DNA from 2 places in the Clostridium moutaii genome. Region 2 is predicted to be linked to the other one. Evidence: a T-box and tRNA genes for the amino acid it is inferred to sense, from the RefSeq annotation. Region 2 holds a T-box; the other holds one or more tRNA genes.
The links. The T-box of region 2 lies ahead of thrS (threonine--tRNA ligase). A T-box ahead of a tRNA ligase gene usually reads a tRNA of that ligase, here a tRNA-Thr.
Positions count from the first base shown of each region.

Region 1: it encodes a tRNA-Thr, which carries the amino acid that the T-box ahead of thrS (threonine--tRNA ligase) is inferred to sense. The anticodon was not compared.

Region 1 covers NZ_JBGEWD010000002.1:179,683-187,590, forward strand. The annotation lists gene AB8U03_RS03585 (ComF family protein) at 376-837, opposite strand; gene AB8U03_RS03590 (hypothetical protein) at 843-1,865, opposite strand; gene recD2 (SF1B family DNA helicase RecD2) at 1,849-4,086, opposite strand; gene metK (methionine adenosyltransferase) at 4,202-5,377, opposite strand; SAM riboswitch class I at 5,450-5,554, opposite strand; tRNA gene AB8U03_RS03605 (tRNA-Tyr) at 5,626-5,710, opposite strand; tRNA gene AB8U03_RS03610 (tRNA-Thr) at 5,716-5,791, opposite strand; tRNA gene AB8U03_RS03615 (tRNA-Val) at 5,808-5,883, opposite strand; tRNA gene AB8U03_RS03620 (tRNA-Tyr) at 5,892-5,976, opposite strand; tRNA gene AB8U03_RS03625 (tRNA-Thr) at 5,982-6,057, opposite strand; gene yyaC (spore protease YyaC) at 6,332-6,871, shown strand; gene mreB (rod shape-determining protein) at 6,909-7,908, opposite strand, start outside.
Region 2 covers NZ_JBGEWD010000007.1:186,501-194,408, forward strand. The annotation lists gene rplT (50S ribosomal protein L20) at 1-62, opposite strand, end outside; gene rpmI (50S ribosomal protein L35) at 91-288, opposite strand; gene infC (translation initiation factor IF-3) at 308-829, opposite strand; ribosomal protein L20 leader region at 847-977, opposite strand; gene thrS (threonine--tRNA ligase) at 1,028-2,941, opposite strand; T-box leader at 3,003-3,226, opposite strand; T-box leader at 3,302-3,523, opposite strand; gene ytxC (putative sporulation protein YtxC) at 3,592-4,494, opposite strand; tRNA gene AB8U03_RS09385 (tRNA-Val) at 4,764-4,839, shown strand; tRNA gene AB8U03_RS09390 (tRNA-Asp) at 4,849-4,925, shown strand; tRNA gene AB8U03_RS09395 (tRNA-Phe) at 4,929-5,004, shown strand; tRNA gene AB8U03_RS09400 (tRNA-Gly) at 5,015-5,089, shown strand; tRNA gene AB8U03_RS09405 (tRNA-Cys) at 5,100-5,173, shown strand; gene AB8U03_RS09410 (DUF2000 domain-containing protein) at 5,723-6,148, opposite strand; partial or broken gene AB8U03_RS09415 (helix-turn-helix domain-containing protein) at 6,145-6,987, opposite strand; gene AB8U03_RS09420 (pyridoxal phosphate-dependent aminotransferase) at 7,208-7,908, shown strand, end outside.

The sequences.
Region 1 (7,908 bases), on a different contig from region 2:
CCCACACTCGCCTGCTGGAATTTTCACTACCCGGAATTATCCTCTCATTACTAACCCTCTCGTATTTTTACGGCAGGACTTACTTCTAAGCCGCACCATGCTCATTAAACATTTTATTTAACTTACGTGGATCGTTTCGCCTGCGACTGGCATCGACTTTCAACCACAAACCTAGCTTGACTATTAAAATTATACCCTACTTTTTGCTCCAGTCAATATATTAATTTTTTTTGCTCCATTTTTCAAGAGCTCGTCGCTACAGCAAAAAGCCGTAGCACCAGTAGTTATAACATCATCTATCAATAAAATATCTTTATTTTTAATATAATAATTATCATGAACTTTAAAGCTTCCCTGTATATTGTTCCATCTATCTTACCTGCTCAATCCTATTTGATCTTTAGTATCCTTCGTTTTGGTCAAACAGCATATAACAGGTTTACCAACATATTTTCCCAGGGTTCTTGCCAGGTATTCACTTTGATTGTATCCCCTTTTTTTAAGAGATTTCTTTGTCATAGGAACATAAGTTAAAACATCAAAATCTATATTGCTATTGTATATAGTATCTTTCATATATGAAGCTATAATATCTCCAGATCTAAAAGAATTTTTATATTTCAATTTTATTATAAGTTCCATCATAGCACCTGAATAATATGCACTGCTGTAGCAGCTGAATTCATGATCATAATTTCCAATTTGAAAGCTGTCCCTGCAAATTTTTATATTGTCTTTACACATTTTACATATATTTTCATCATCATATATGTCTTTTTTACACAATACGCATTTTTCATCACCACAATATACCAATCCCAATACACAGTCCAACAAAAACTCTAACTTCTCAATAAACCCATATCCCATGCTTCTCTGTTAAAGTTTCTAGTTATACTTCTGGCCTTTTCCATATCTTCCGTTTCCAAATTGGCCACCAGTATAACCTCTCCCTTTAAATTTTTTTCACCTCTTCTCATATTTCCACATAAATAAACAAACTTTTTATAGTTGAGATTTGTATTATCAGCAAAATACACCATTATATCTGAATTCTTTCCATTAGATAAGATTTGTCGAAAGCTGTCAGTTATTAATATTGAATCCTTTACCTGTAAAAATTTATTTATAGATTTCTTATCGGATTCTTCCTCTGCAAAATATATAATACTTTTACAAAAATTTTTACAATAGTTATGAATATAAGAATAGACATTTTCCACTTTAAATCCGTCTGGCACATATATTATGGCCTTTCTTCCCTCATTTAAGGACCACTTTAAGTAATCATATACTACAAATGGTATGTCTTTATTCATATCAAATCTAGTAAGTATAGTTCTAGGTTCTACTATAGGGCCTTCCTTTGCAATAGGGAAAAACATTTCTCTTCTATTCTTAAGCATATTTTCTATTGAATATACAATTACCCTGCTCTGTTTATGGATTAATTTATCAATTACATGAATTATTTCATACCTGTTATACATGGAAAAACTGTTTATATCATCGTATATAAGCAGATGAAACTTTTCTTTTAATTTTAAAGCATTTTGGAAACTGCATATTTTAAATATACAATTCACATTATTTTCTACATTTCTTATGTAAGCATAATTTCTAAAACCTGTATATTTTTTTATGTTTTTAATTATATCAATGTTATCAGGATTTTCATCTGTAATATAAATTACATTCCTATTTTGTTTAATATATGTGATAATAATATCCATAAAAACTTTAGAGGAATTGTATGGAACGGAAATAACATTTAAAAATCTCTCTCCAGTGCTATCCCATCTAACTATTTCTTTTTCTATTTCCTTCATCTTATGAATAAAATTCATCTTATTCCACAATAGCATCTGTTTCACTCTCCATTATATCCATTATCCTGTGTTTTAATAATGAATATCTTTCAAAGCTTTTATTATTATTTATCATAAAATTCAAGGCTTTCAAATCTCCTACCAGTACTACCATCTGCTTTGCTCTGGTTATAGCTGTATACAATAAATTCCTGTTCATAAGCAAAGGTGGTCCCATAAATATAGGTAAAATAATTACTGGAAATTCACTGCCTTGACTTTTATGTATGGTTATTGCATAAGACAAATCCAGTTCATCTAAATGCATGTTATCATAAACAACCCTTCTGCCTTCATCAAATACAACAGTTACTGTATTTTTTTCTTCATCTATATGGTCAATGCATCCAAAATCACCATTAAAAATTCCCATGCCTTCTCCCGAATTTTCTTCTGAAACTTCAGTCCATTTTAGAGTATAATCATTTTTAATCTGCATCACCTTGTCACCTAATCTAAAAATAGTATTTCCAATCTTCTTCTCATTTTTTTCAAGGGTTTTAGGATTCAAAACCTCCTGAAGTTCTGCATTTAAATTAGACACTCCTAAAATACCCTTTCTCATTGGAGATAGTATTTGAATATGCTGCATTTTGTTCCAGCTTTTATTGAAGTTTGGCAATCTTCTGTTAATCAGACCTATCACTGTATCCAATATATCTGACGGTTCTTTACATCTTATAAAATAGAAATCTTTGAGTTTTCTATTTAAGATAGGCATTTCTCCTGAATTTATCTTATGGGCATTTACTATAATCATACTTTCCTTTGACTGTCTAAATATTTCCTTCAACCTAACTACCTTAATACACTTACTGTCTATAAAATCCCTGAGCACATTTCCCGGCCCTACTGAAGGAAGCTGCTGTGCATCTCCTACTATTATAAGTCTGGTCCCAATTGAAATAGCCCTTAATAAATTATTCATAAGCATTATATCTATCATGGAAGCTTCATCTATAATTACCACATCACATTGAAGGGGTGATTCCTCTCCTCTGGAGAAAAACATGGCTTCTTTATCATTTTCTACCCCCATCTCCAGTAACCTATGTATGGTTTTTGCTTCTCTTTCAGTAGCCTCTGACATTCTTTTCGCCGCCCTACCGGTAGGCGCCCCCATAAGTACCTTATAATTTGCCTTTTCAAATAATTGAATTATACAATTGATTATGGTAGTCTTGCCTGTGCCAGGCCCCCCTGTTATTATTTCTACACCATTTTTTACTGCTCCCCTAATAGCATCTTTCTGAGAAGGTGCAAATTCAATATGATTTTTATCCTCAAATTTTTTAATTTCTTCATTTACATCAAGACCTATATCCTTGTAATCACTGAAAGCAAGAGTTAAAATTTTTTTGGTTACACTTAATTCACAATAATAATATGTCATTGGAAATACACAGAGTTTATCACCATATTGCTCCAATTTTACCTTTCCATTTATAGAGTTTTCATATATATTTTCCTCTAGCTCCGCTTTAGTTACTCCAAGTATGCCTTCTCCTTCTTTAATAAGTTTATCTATGGGCATATAAGTATTCCCTAAACTGCAGAACTGATTTACTACATATCTTATTCCACTTTGTATTCTAAAGGGGGAGTTTCTTTCTATTCCAAGACTCCTTGCTATTCTGTCAGCTGTTTTGAATCCTATACCCCCTATTTCTTCCGTAAGGATATATGGGTTTTCTTTTACTTTGCGTATGGAATCAGATCCAAATTTTTTGTGTATTTTTACACATTGGTTTGGAGTTACCCCATAAGTTTGTAAAAATATCATTATATTTCTTATTTCATTTTGTCTGGAATAAGATTCTGCTATTAAAGCTATTTTTTTTTCTCCTATACCTTCTATTTCCCTCAATCTGTTTATGTTGTCATCCAGTACATGAAGAGTATTTTCTCCAAACTTTTTAACTATCTTCCTGGCAGTAACAGGTCCTATGCCGGATATAATTCCCGAAGATAAATACCTCTCTATACCAATAACAGTATTGGGTACTATTTCTTCACAAACCTGGACCTTAAACTGACGCCCAAACTGAGGATGTAATACCCATTCCCCCAAAACCTTCAAATTTTGTCCTTCCGTTATATAAGGTATGCATCCCACTATAGTTACTGTATCCTCTTTTTCCTTCAACTTAGCAACTACATATCCATTGTCTTTATTTTGAAATATTATATCTTCTATAATTCCCTGCAAATCCTGCATAAGATCTCTCCCACTTTAATAAACATGTAAAAACCTATATCTTTGAATATAATTATAACACATAAGTTTAATTTTAAAAAAGCTCTGTAAATTTGCATACAGAGCTTTTAAAATTCTAGATATATTTTTTTATATCATCAACTTTATTTAATTTTTCCCAAGGTAAATCTATATCGGTTCTTCCAAAATGCCCATAAGCTGCAACCTGTCTGTATATAGGTCTTCTCAAATCCAAATCCCTTATTATAACAGCTGGCCTTAGATCAAATACCTTCTCTACTATGCCCACTATTTCCTCTTCTGATATTTTCCCAGTGTTGAAAGTATCAACAGTTATAGATACAGGTTTTGCTACACCTATAGCATATGCAAGTTGTATTTCCAGCTTATCGGCAACACCAGCAGCTACCAAATTTTTTGCCACCCATCTTGCAGCATAAGCAGCGGATCTATCCACCTTGGTTGGATCCTTTCCTGAAAACGCTCCACCACCATGTCTTCCATATCCACCATAGGTGTCCACTATTATTTTTCTTCCTGTAAGACCAGAGTCTCCCTGAGGTCCACCAACCACAAACCTTCCTGTTGGATTTATGAAGTACTTAGTATTTTTATCCAAAAATTCCGGTGACACAACAGGCTTTATAACATGTTCAATTATATCACTTTCAATTTGTTCTTTAGTTACCAGTTCATCATGCTGGGCGGATACCACTATAGTATCAACTCTAATAGGTTTATTGTCATCATATTCTATAGTCACCTGGGTTTTTCCATCTGGCCTCAAATAACTTAAAGTCCCATCCTTTCTAACCTGTGCCAATCTTTTTGCCAGCTTATGAGCCAGACTTATAGGCATAGGCATATATTCTGGAGTCTCATTAGTGGCAAATCCAAACATCATACCTTGATCTCCTGCTCCTATGGCATCTGTTCCCTCCATCTGTCCTTTTTTAGCTTCCAGGGACTGGTTGACCCCCATAGCTATATCTGATGATTGTTCATCAATTGAGCTCATCACTGAGCAGGTATCACAGTCAAATCCATATTTAGCTCTGGTATATCCTATTTCCCTTACAGTCTTTCTAACTATTTTAGATATATCAACATAACATTTAGTTGATATTTCTCCCATAACCAAAATCATACCTGTAGTAGTAGCAGTTTCACATGCTACTCTTCCGTAAGGATCTTGTTTTAATATAGCGTCCAGAATTGCATCTGAAATTTGATCGCACATTTTATCTGGATGACCTTCTGTAACTGACTCAGACGTAAATAATTTTCTCATTTTCAATACCTCCATACTGTATAAAAAAATAAAAACCTCTTCAAATAAGAAGAGGTTAAATAATTAACTGCTCTCTTATCTTGCAAAATTAACTTGCAGGAATTGGCACCTTGGCAAAATTTCTACTGGTTGCCGGGTTTCATCGGGCCTTTTTCCCTCCGCCTCTCTGGATAAGAGTTTATATTATAGATTTACAATAATTATAAAGATTCTAATAAAACAAAAAACACCCTAACAGTGCTTTTTTATGGTGGAGGAAGATGGATTCGAACCATCGAAGTCACTGACAACAGATTTACAGTCTGCCCCCTTTGGCCGCTCGGGAATTCCTCCGCATTTGGTGCTGGCAGTAGGCTTCGAACCCACGACCTACTGATTACAAGTCAGTTGCTCTACCTGCTGAGCTATGCCAGCTTATTTTGTTATAATGTGGTGGGCACAACAGGGCTCGAACCTGTGACCCTCTGCTTGTAAGGCAGATGCTCTCCCAGCTGAGCTATGCGCCCATAATATTTGGTGGAGGAAGATGGATTCGAACCATCGAAGTCACTGACAACAGATTTACAGTCTGCCCCCTTTGGCCGCTCGGGAATTCCTCCACATTTGGTGCTGGCAGTAGGCTTCGAACCCACGACCTACTGATTACAAGTCAGTTGCTCTACCTGCTGAGCTATGCCAGCCTATTTATTTCATACAATTACGCCCACATAAAACATAAAGGCGTTTAACGTAGTTTAGTATACATTTTTGTGCAATTATTTTCAAATTTCATATTACATTAAAATCTAATGTTAAATGTTTATTCCTTCATGTATCTCATTATTCCTTTAGAAATCATATACCTGTGATTTAGACATAATATTTTACATAATTCCATCATATAAATTATATATAGTATTCTCTTTGGATATTATCCATAGATAGGTATTGCATACATAAAAGAAGGTGAATATATTGAATAAAGTAAAATCTAACTATAAAAATCCATTGGCATATTACGATTTAGCCTATTTTTTAAAGGATCACATCAACAAGGATACCATTATTGTATGTATCGGTACAGATAGATATATAGGGGACTGTCTTGGCCCCTTAGTAGGTACTCTGCTAAAGTGCAAGCACTTTCCTCTGCCAGTTTATGGCACAATTTCAGAACCCATACATGCTTTGAACATTGAGAGTAGACTAAATGAAATAAAGTTACTTCATCCTCATAACAACATTATAGGGATCGATGCCTGTTTAGGAGATTCCAAAACCATTGGAGAAATACAGGTAAGGGACTTTCCCGTTCATCCCGGCAAGGGAGTAGGAAAATCCCTTCCCAATGTAGGGGATTCCTCAATAATAGGCATAGTTGATTCAAATGGCAATGAAGATATATTTAATAATACCAGCAATATACGTTTGAATCTAATTTTAAATATGGCCGAAGTAATACTTTATTCATTAATTCATTCATATTATCTCTATTATAATAATATCTTATTGTAAATATATAGACAAATTTTTTAACACCAATAAAATATCCTCAATCTATTAAGGTTATATCATCACCGGTAAAAATAACTTCCATTTTGTCCAAATACTCAAGAACCTTTCCTGTGCCTAAAGCTACACAGGATATTGGATCTTCAGCTACATAAACAGGCACATGAGTTACTTCCTGTATTAAATCACTTAATCCATTTAGCAAGGCTCCTCCTCCAGTCATAACAATACCTTTCTCAGCTATATCAGCGGATAACTCTGGAGGAGTTTTTTCCAATACCGCCCTAGCTGTATCTGCTATAGAATTTACAGTTTCCTTCAAAGCTATTCTCATTTCTTTAGATGATACTTCCATATTTTTGGGGAGCCCTGTAATTAAATCTCTTCCCCTTATTTCCATACTTATCTCTTCATCTTTGTTAAATGCAGAACCTATATTTATCTTTAAGTCTTCTGAAGTCCTTTCTCCAATCATCAATTTATGTTCTTTTCTAATATATTTCATTATGGATTCATCAAACCTGTCTCCTGCTACCTTAATTGAAGATCTTACTACTATTCCCCCCAGCGAAATTATTGCCACATCGGTAGTTCCACCGCCTATATCTATTACCATACTTCCACTTGCCTTAGTTATATCGATTCCAGCTCCTATAGCTGCAGCTAAGGGTTCCTCAATTAAAAACACTTTCTTTGCCCCTGCATTTTTAGCCGCATCAATTACAGCTCTTTTTTCAACCTCAGTAGCCTCGCAGGGAATACAAATAACTATCCGCGGTGCTGACATTCTTTTTTTTCCACAAGCCTTTTCTATAAAATACTTTAACATCTTTTCTGTTACATCGTAGTCAGATATAACTCCATCTTTTAATGGACGAATGGCAACAATATTTCCTGGCGTTCTGCCTATCATTTGCCATGCCTCTTCTCCCACGGCTAGCACTCTATTTTTACTTTTATCTATGGCAACAACTGAAGGTTCTTTTAATATTACTCCTTTGCCCTTAATGTACACAAGCACTGTAGCCGTACCTAAATCT
Region 2 (7,908 bases):
GCAAGCTTTAATATTTTCTTATGATGTTTACGAGCATTCATAGCTCTTTTTACTCTTGCCATTTTAAAACCTCCTTTTAAAATCTTTTAATTATACATAAGGTATTAATTTCTTCATTGTTTTCTCTTGAGTTTCTGATACATATCCTGTTTTTCTAAGATTTCTCTTAGTCTTTGTACTTTTCTTCGTCAATATGTGGCTTCTAAAGGCTTTTGCCCTCTTTAACTTGCCTGTTCCTGTAACTTTGAATCTCTTTGCTACACTTCTTTTTGTTTTCATTTTTGGCATAACAACTTCCTCCTCTCAATTATGCTTTTTTTATTGATAATGTCATTGTCATATTTCTGCCTTCAAGTTTTGGCTGTTTTTCTATTATACTAATATCTTCAAGTTTAGAATAAAAATTATTTAAAGTCTTTCTACCTATAAAGGAATAGCCTGCTTCCCTACCTCTAAATCTTATAGTAACTTTAACTTTATCCCCTGTAAGCAAAAATTTTCTTGCATTTTTAGCCTTAATGGAAATATCATGTTCTTCTATAGTTGGACTAAGTCTAACTTCTTTTATATCAATGACTTTCTGCTTTTTTTTAGCTTCTTTCTCCTTTTTGGATTGCTCATAAATAAACTTTCCATAATTCATTACCTTGCACACTGGTGGATTTGCATTAGGAGATATCATAACCAAATCAAGTTCTTTTTCTTCTGCAAGCTTTAAAGCTTCTTCTAAAGGTACAATTCCAATCTTATCTCCATTATTTGAAATAACCCTTACTTCCTTTTCAACTATCTCACTATTTAAAAGAAAACCTTTATTAATAACATTCACCTCCTAGGTGGATTTAACAAAAAATATGAAAAGGGACAGCATCTGCCGTCCCTTGAATACATCAAAATAAAGAATTTACAATATAAAATTCTTAAAACCTTACTGGCTCTGCCGTAAGGTGAGAAACGGCTGGTTTCTTCTTAACGAATTATATTATACTATTTTTGTCATTGTAAGTCAATATATAAATTTAACTTTTTATATATCACTTACTTTATTGGAAATTTCATCTTTAAGCTTTGCTATAAAATCATCCAATGACATTGATCCTAAATCTCCATTTTTTCTGCTTCTTACAGATATATTCTTTTGACCCATTTCTTTATCACCTAAAATAATCATATAAGGTACTTTTTGCATCTGAGCTTCTCTTATCTTATAGCCTATTTTTTCATTTCTCACATCAGCTTCCACCCTTATATCCTGGTCTTTTAATTTTTGGATTACCTCTTTTGCATATTCTTTTTGATCATCAGTAATATCCATGACCTCTACCTGAACTGGTGCAAGCCAAGCTGGAAATGCCCCTGCATAATGTTCTATAAGAATTCCTATGAATCTCTCTATGGAACCAAATACAACTCTGTGTATCATAACTGGCCTGTGTTTTTCTCCATCTGCCCCTATATAGCTGAGATCAAATTTCTCCGGCATCTGGAAATCCAGCTGTACTGTCCCACATTGCCAAGTTCTTCCTATGCAGTCTCTTAAATGGAAATCTATCTTAGGTCCGTAAAAAGCTCCATCACCTTCATTAACTTTGTAATCAAGTCCTGCCACTTTTAATGCATTTCTCAATCCATCAGTTGCAGCCTCCCAATCTTCATCACTTCCCATGGAATTTTCAGGTCTTGTAGAAAGCTCTACAAAATACTTAAATCCAAATATCTTATAAAAATCATCTATAAGTTTTATAACCTGTATTATTTCATTTGTAATATCCTCTTTAGTAATGAATATATGGGCATCATCCTGAGTAAAACATCTTACTCTCATAAGTCCATGGAGAGCTCCTGATTTTTCATGCCTATGGACAATTCCCATTTCACCATATCTTTTAGGTAAATCTCTATAAGAACGTATGCTGTTCTTATAAATAAGTATAGCTCCTGGACAATTCATAGGCTTTATAGCATAATTTTCTCCATCTATCTTAGTAAAGTACATATTTTCCTTATAATGATCCCAGTGTCCTGACTGATGCCATAACTCTTCATTTAACAAAACTGGAGTCATTACTTCATCATAATCAGCTCTTCTGTGCATTTGTCTCCAAAAATTTTGAAGCTCATTTCTAATTATCATTCCCTTTGGATGGAAAAATGGGAATCCAGGTCCTTCTTCATGCATACTGAATAAATCCAATTCCTTCCCCAATTTTCTATGATCCCTTTTCTTGGCTTCTTCCATAAGTTTAATATAATCTTCAAGATCACTCTTCTTTTCAAATGCAGTTCCATATATTCTTTGAAGCATTTTATTCTTTTCGTCTCCACGCCAATAGGCACCTGCTATGGAAAGAAGTTTTATTGCCTTTACCTTCCCTGTAGAAGGTAAATGAGGTCCTGCACATAGATCTACAAAATCCCCTTGTCTGTAAAAGGATATAATTTCATTCTCTGGTAAATCCTTTATCAATTCCACCTTGTACGGTTCTTTTCTTTCTTCCATAAATTTTATTGCTTCTGCTCTTGGAAGCTCAAATCTTTCCAATTTAATATTCTCTTTGACTATTTTGTTCATTTCATTTTCGATCTTAACTAATAATTCCGGTGTAAATGAAAAATCTGCATCTACATCATAATAAAATCCTGAATCTATAGCAGGTCCTATAGCAAGCTTAACCTCCGGATACAATTTTTTTATTGCCTGAGCAAGTATATGAGAAGCTGTATGTCTCAATATCTTTTTTCCATCTTCATCTTCAAAAGTAAGAACTTCAAGTTTGCAATCTTCATTTACAGGATGATTTAATTCCACTATTTCACCATTTATTTTAGCTCCCAGTGCTTTCTTCCCCAGGGAAGTACTTAATTTCTTTGCAATATCACTTACCTTTAATCCTTTCTCTGAATCCAATTCTTTACCATTTTTAAGGCTTATTTTTATCATAATTGTTCCTCCTTATAAATCTATTTTAATTTAAAATTTATAAAAAAAATTCTTCCCAAATATAAGGGACGAATTTACCGTGGTTCCACCCAAATTTAACAGTGCAATATATAAGGCCATCTGTTATCTTTGAATCTTTAACGCAGATTAAACGGAAATACCTACTAAAATTCAGTATACAATTCAAAGGTGGTTTTCAATAAAATTATTTAAAGGATATTTCAGCTTAAAATCCTTCTCTCTTAAAATAATTTTTTATTTACTCTTCCTTTTCATGACTTTTTTCTTAATATTTAATAAAACATAGACACTTTACTTTTAATTGATATAAAAATAAATAATAAAAAAACTCCCCCCAAAATATGGGACGAGTATTACCGCGGTTCCACCCAAGTTAATAGTAAAAAATTTAATTACTATTCACTCTACCTTTAACGTGGGTTAACGGAAATACTTACTAAAATTTCAGTATACAACTCAAAGGTGGTTTTTCAATAAATTTTATTTAAAGGATATTTCAGCTTAAAATCCTTCTCTCTTAAAATAATTAATTTATTTACTTTTCCCTTTCATAGCCTTTATTTCTGTTTAAATTCATTATATTATTCTAAAATCAGTATGTCAATATGGGAATTAAAAATTTTTATAAATTATACTCTATTCAAATTGCTTTTTACGGATTTGCATATGCTGCAGCTGTTACAGAATTCAACTCTATCGGTAAAAACTTTTTCAATAGTATCCATTAATTCTGAATTTCTGCAATTTTCAGCACAATGAATTACTATCTTGTCCGGTGAATTGGTTATCAATGCACTTATTAAAACATCATCCAAATCTGAATTTATATTTTTATTGCATTTTAATGCTTTTAAGTCCTTAAAAAAGCTTTCTGTTATATCTCCTTCTTTATCTTTTATTATATATTTACCATCATTATCTATTATTATACTTAAATAGTCTATTTTACTTTCTTGAATTTCCACAAAATATTTTAAAAGCTTTATAAATTCATTGTATTCCTTATCCACCATATATTTCTCAACCACTTTATCAATTATACTTTCCAAATCATCTAAAAGTTCCCTGATTCTAAAAGTTATAAATCCCTCTATATTTATCTCATTATTTTCATTTATACAATTTGATATTTTATCCAGTATATCATTTCTCTTATTTATGCAAAAAATAGAATTTTCATCTATAATTGTCATTTTACCCTTCAATACTTTTAAGCTTTCCAGTCTAATTTCCTCTAATTCTTCATATTTTAGGAAAAAATATTCATCAGACAAAAAAGCCAGAATATCTTTTTCATAAAACTCATCTATTACTATATCATATATAATATTTGCAATATACATATTATATATATTCATAAGTTTGTTGTTTATTTCTCTATCACAAAATAGTTTAAGGAAGTGAGTATCAGACTCTATACTTTCATATATACCAATGAGCACGCCTTTATGCCTAAAATATTCTTTTAATTCTTGAATACCATGTATTACACTTTTCTTTTCCTTATTGTAAACTATAGTTGTTAATAGCATTATTCACACTCCCTTCAAAAATAGTATGTGTCTAAAAAAAATCTATATTCAAATTTCTATTGTCAAATATCGACATAACAAAATCAATATATTCAAAATAATATTTTAATATCATATAATATTTTAATACCATAAATAAATGATAAATAAAATCATATTATCAATAATTTTAAAGTTTGCTAAGGCTAGTGCAATTTTTTAATATAAAGTATTGACAATATATAGAACTCAATATATAATATGAATTGTCGTGGTGATAATGTGATTATGGGCGCATAGCTCAGCTGGGAGAGCATCTGCCTTACAAGCAGAGGGTCACAGGTTCGAGCCCTGTTGTGCCCACCATAATATTATGGCCCAGTGGCTCAGTTGGTTAGAGTGCCGGCCTGTCACGCCGGAGGTCGAGGGTCCGAACCCCTTCTGGGTCGCCATGTGGCCAGATAGCTCAGTCGGTAGAGCAGAGGACTGAAAATCCTCGTGTCCCTGGTTCGATTCCTGGTCTGGCCACCATTTAAAATATGCGGGAGTGGCTCAGTGGTAGAGCGTCACCTTGCCAAGGTGAACGTCGCGAGTTCGAATCTCGTCTTCCGCTCCATTTTTTATATGGCGCTATAGCCAAGTGGTAAGGCAGAGGTCTGCAAAACCTTCATCCCCAGTTCAAATCTGGGTGGCGCCTCCAAAGAAAATAAAAGATAGTTTAATCACTGATTAAACTATCTTTTATTTTTAATACTGGTTCTTTTGAATTGTAACTTTTTTTCATTTAGCAAAATATGGAATATTATCAATTCTAACCAGCATATTCATTTTTGGTGTTGTAATTAAAATTCTTAATGTTATAAAAATATATGGTCTAATTTCAGAAAGTAATTTACATTTATAAATTGGGGTATAATGGCATATGGAAAGGAATAAATTATTTGCAGTAGTAAATATCATAATTATATTTTTGACATTTTTTACAGGAAGGATTTCAAATTATAAAATTAAAAAGTAGTATAATTAACTACACTATACTTACAATAATAAGTGGCTGTTCGTCTCACTTATACCCTAAAATATTTGATCACAACTAGTTCGCAAGTTTCAATTAACACGAATTAAATTACTAGAGATTAATTAAGGATAATACTTATTTTCTCTAAGTATACTCACACCTACACTAAAGTTTAAATTTGCAGTCTATTCTATAAAAAATTATATCATATAGATTTTTTGCTAACATTGGCTATCTTAACAAAGGCATACTACCTGTTAGCTTGTTAACTTTTTTCTTATTACCAAAAATGGCAATCCCAAAATATGTATGTTGTTTTTCCAAAACAGTTGATACTTTCTGTAGATACTCACTGTAAACATTGCAACTTTGTGCAATATCCGAAAAGTCAACTGCAATAACATCATCAAAATCAGAAGTATATAATTTTTCTCTTAATTCTCTAATAATCTCTTTATTCCCCTTTAAAATTGGCACTGGGATTGTAATAATACCTAGATGTTTTTTCCCTGAAGCGTCAGCAACATCTTTGCCTACTAATTCAGGAATATGTTTTCCTAGAGTAATACCCAATATTGCTGATGCATTTGCAATCACTCCCAATGGAAGATCTTCATTTATTACCATAACACATTTTATATTTTCTTGTTTATTCATTTACATTCTCCTTTGTCCGTAAATTTGTCTATAAAAATATTCATGTATTGTTTTGGGGTTAAACCAATGAACTTTTTGAAAAATTTAGTAAAATGACTTTGGTCAGTAAATCCTGTACTTAATGCAACCTCTATTGGACTAACTCCACTTTCCAAAAATCTCTTAGCTTCATCTATACGAATGCTCTCAAGATAGCTATAAGGTGATATTCCCTTTTGTCTGGTAAATGAATGCACCAAATTGTATTTACTTATCCCTGTCAAATTACTCAGATTATCCAGTGTAATATTTTTCATATAATTTTTTTCCAAAAAATCGCATACTGTTTTAATCTCCGTATTTATTTCCTGTATAACAGCTACAGCTATTGGTTTAGCATATCCAGTTATCAATTGTTCAATTATAAACAAAAAAATTTCCTCTTTTTTAAAATCTTTTTCACCCTGCATGATCATAAGGTATAATTCCTGCAATTATGGCACAATATCATTATTGAATATTACTGGCTCTGTAAAATACGGCATATAATTTTTACCTGTAATTTCAAATACAGTTTGTTTCATTACATCAGGTTTAATATTTAAGCATCTATAATCAAGTGCCTTTCCATCAATCTGTTCACAAGTATGATTGTCATGAGGATTAAATAAAATTAAATCACCATTTTTAATATCGTATTCTTTATTTTTACAAGACAAATGTCGCCTTCCACTTTTAATAAAGCCAATAACATAATACTCATGAAAATGGTTTGGAAATTTCTGCTTAATTCCTTTAAAATTATAAGCTTCTATATTTAACTCCTTATCTAAATAAACAGTTCGAGTTTCCCTTTGCATTTTATAATACTCCCTTCTACTCGTTTCTAAAGATAACATAAATAAATCAATAATTCTTGTATGATATTGCATTACATACAATTAATTTTATCCACAAATATCATCATCCTCTTCAATATAATCTATTTACTATATCCATTTAAAATTGTAAAATATAAAAGTATAATTAAAATATATTAAAAGTAAAGGAAAAATAAATTTTATAGCAATTTAAAAATAGATGGGAAGTGTAAATTTGAATAGCATATCAAGAAATGTACAGTCTGTAGAAATTTCAGGCATTAGAAAATTTTATAATAAAGTCGTCCAATATCCAGATGCAATATCCTTGACTTTGGGGCAGCCTGATTTCAATGTACCTGATAAAATTAAAGCGGCTATGGTAAAAGCCATTGAAGATAACAAAACCTCATATACTTCAAATGCCGGTATCATAGAACTCAGGGAAGAAATATCAAAATATCTTGAAAGCTTTGGTATAAACTATACAAAAGATGAAATTTGCATTACAATAGGTGGAAGTGAAGCTCTTATGGACGTATTTACAGCTTTAATTAATCATGGTGATAAAATACTTATACCCGATCCTGCCTATCCTGCTTATGAAAGCTGCGTAAAAATTTTAGGCGGAACTGTATTAAATTATGACTTGAAAGATGACTTTTCCATTGACTTTGACAATTTGAAAAAAATACTCGAGCATGAAAAACCCAAGGCAATGGTTTTATCTTATCCCTCCAATCCCACAGGTGCCATTTTGTCAAAGGAGGATACAATAAAACTCTTTGAGCTGCTAAAAAATAATGAAGTTCTTATAATAAGTGATGAAATATACGCTTCACTCTGTTTTGAAAAAAATTACTATTCTATTTCACAGTATAGTGAAATAAAGGACAGAACCATATTGATCGGTGGATTTTC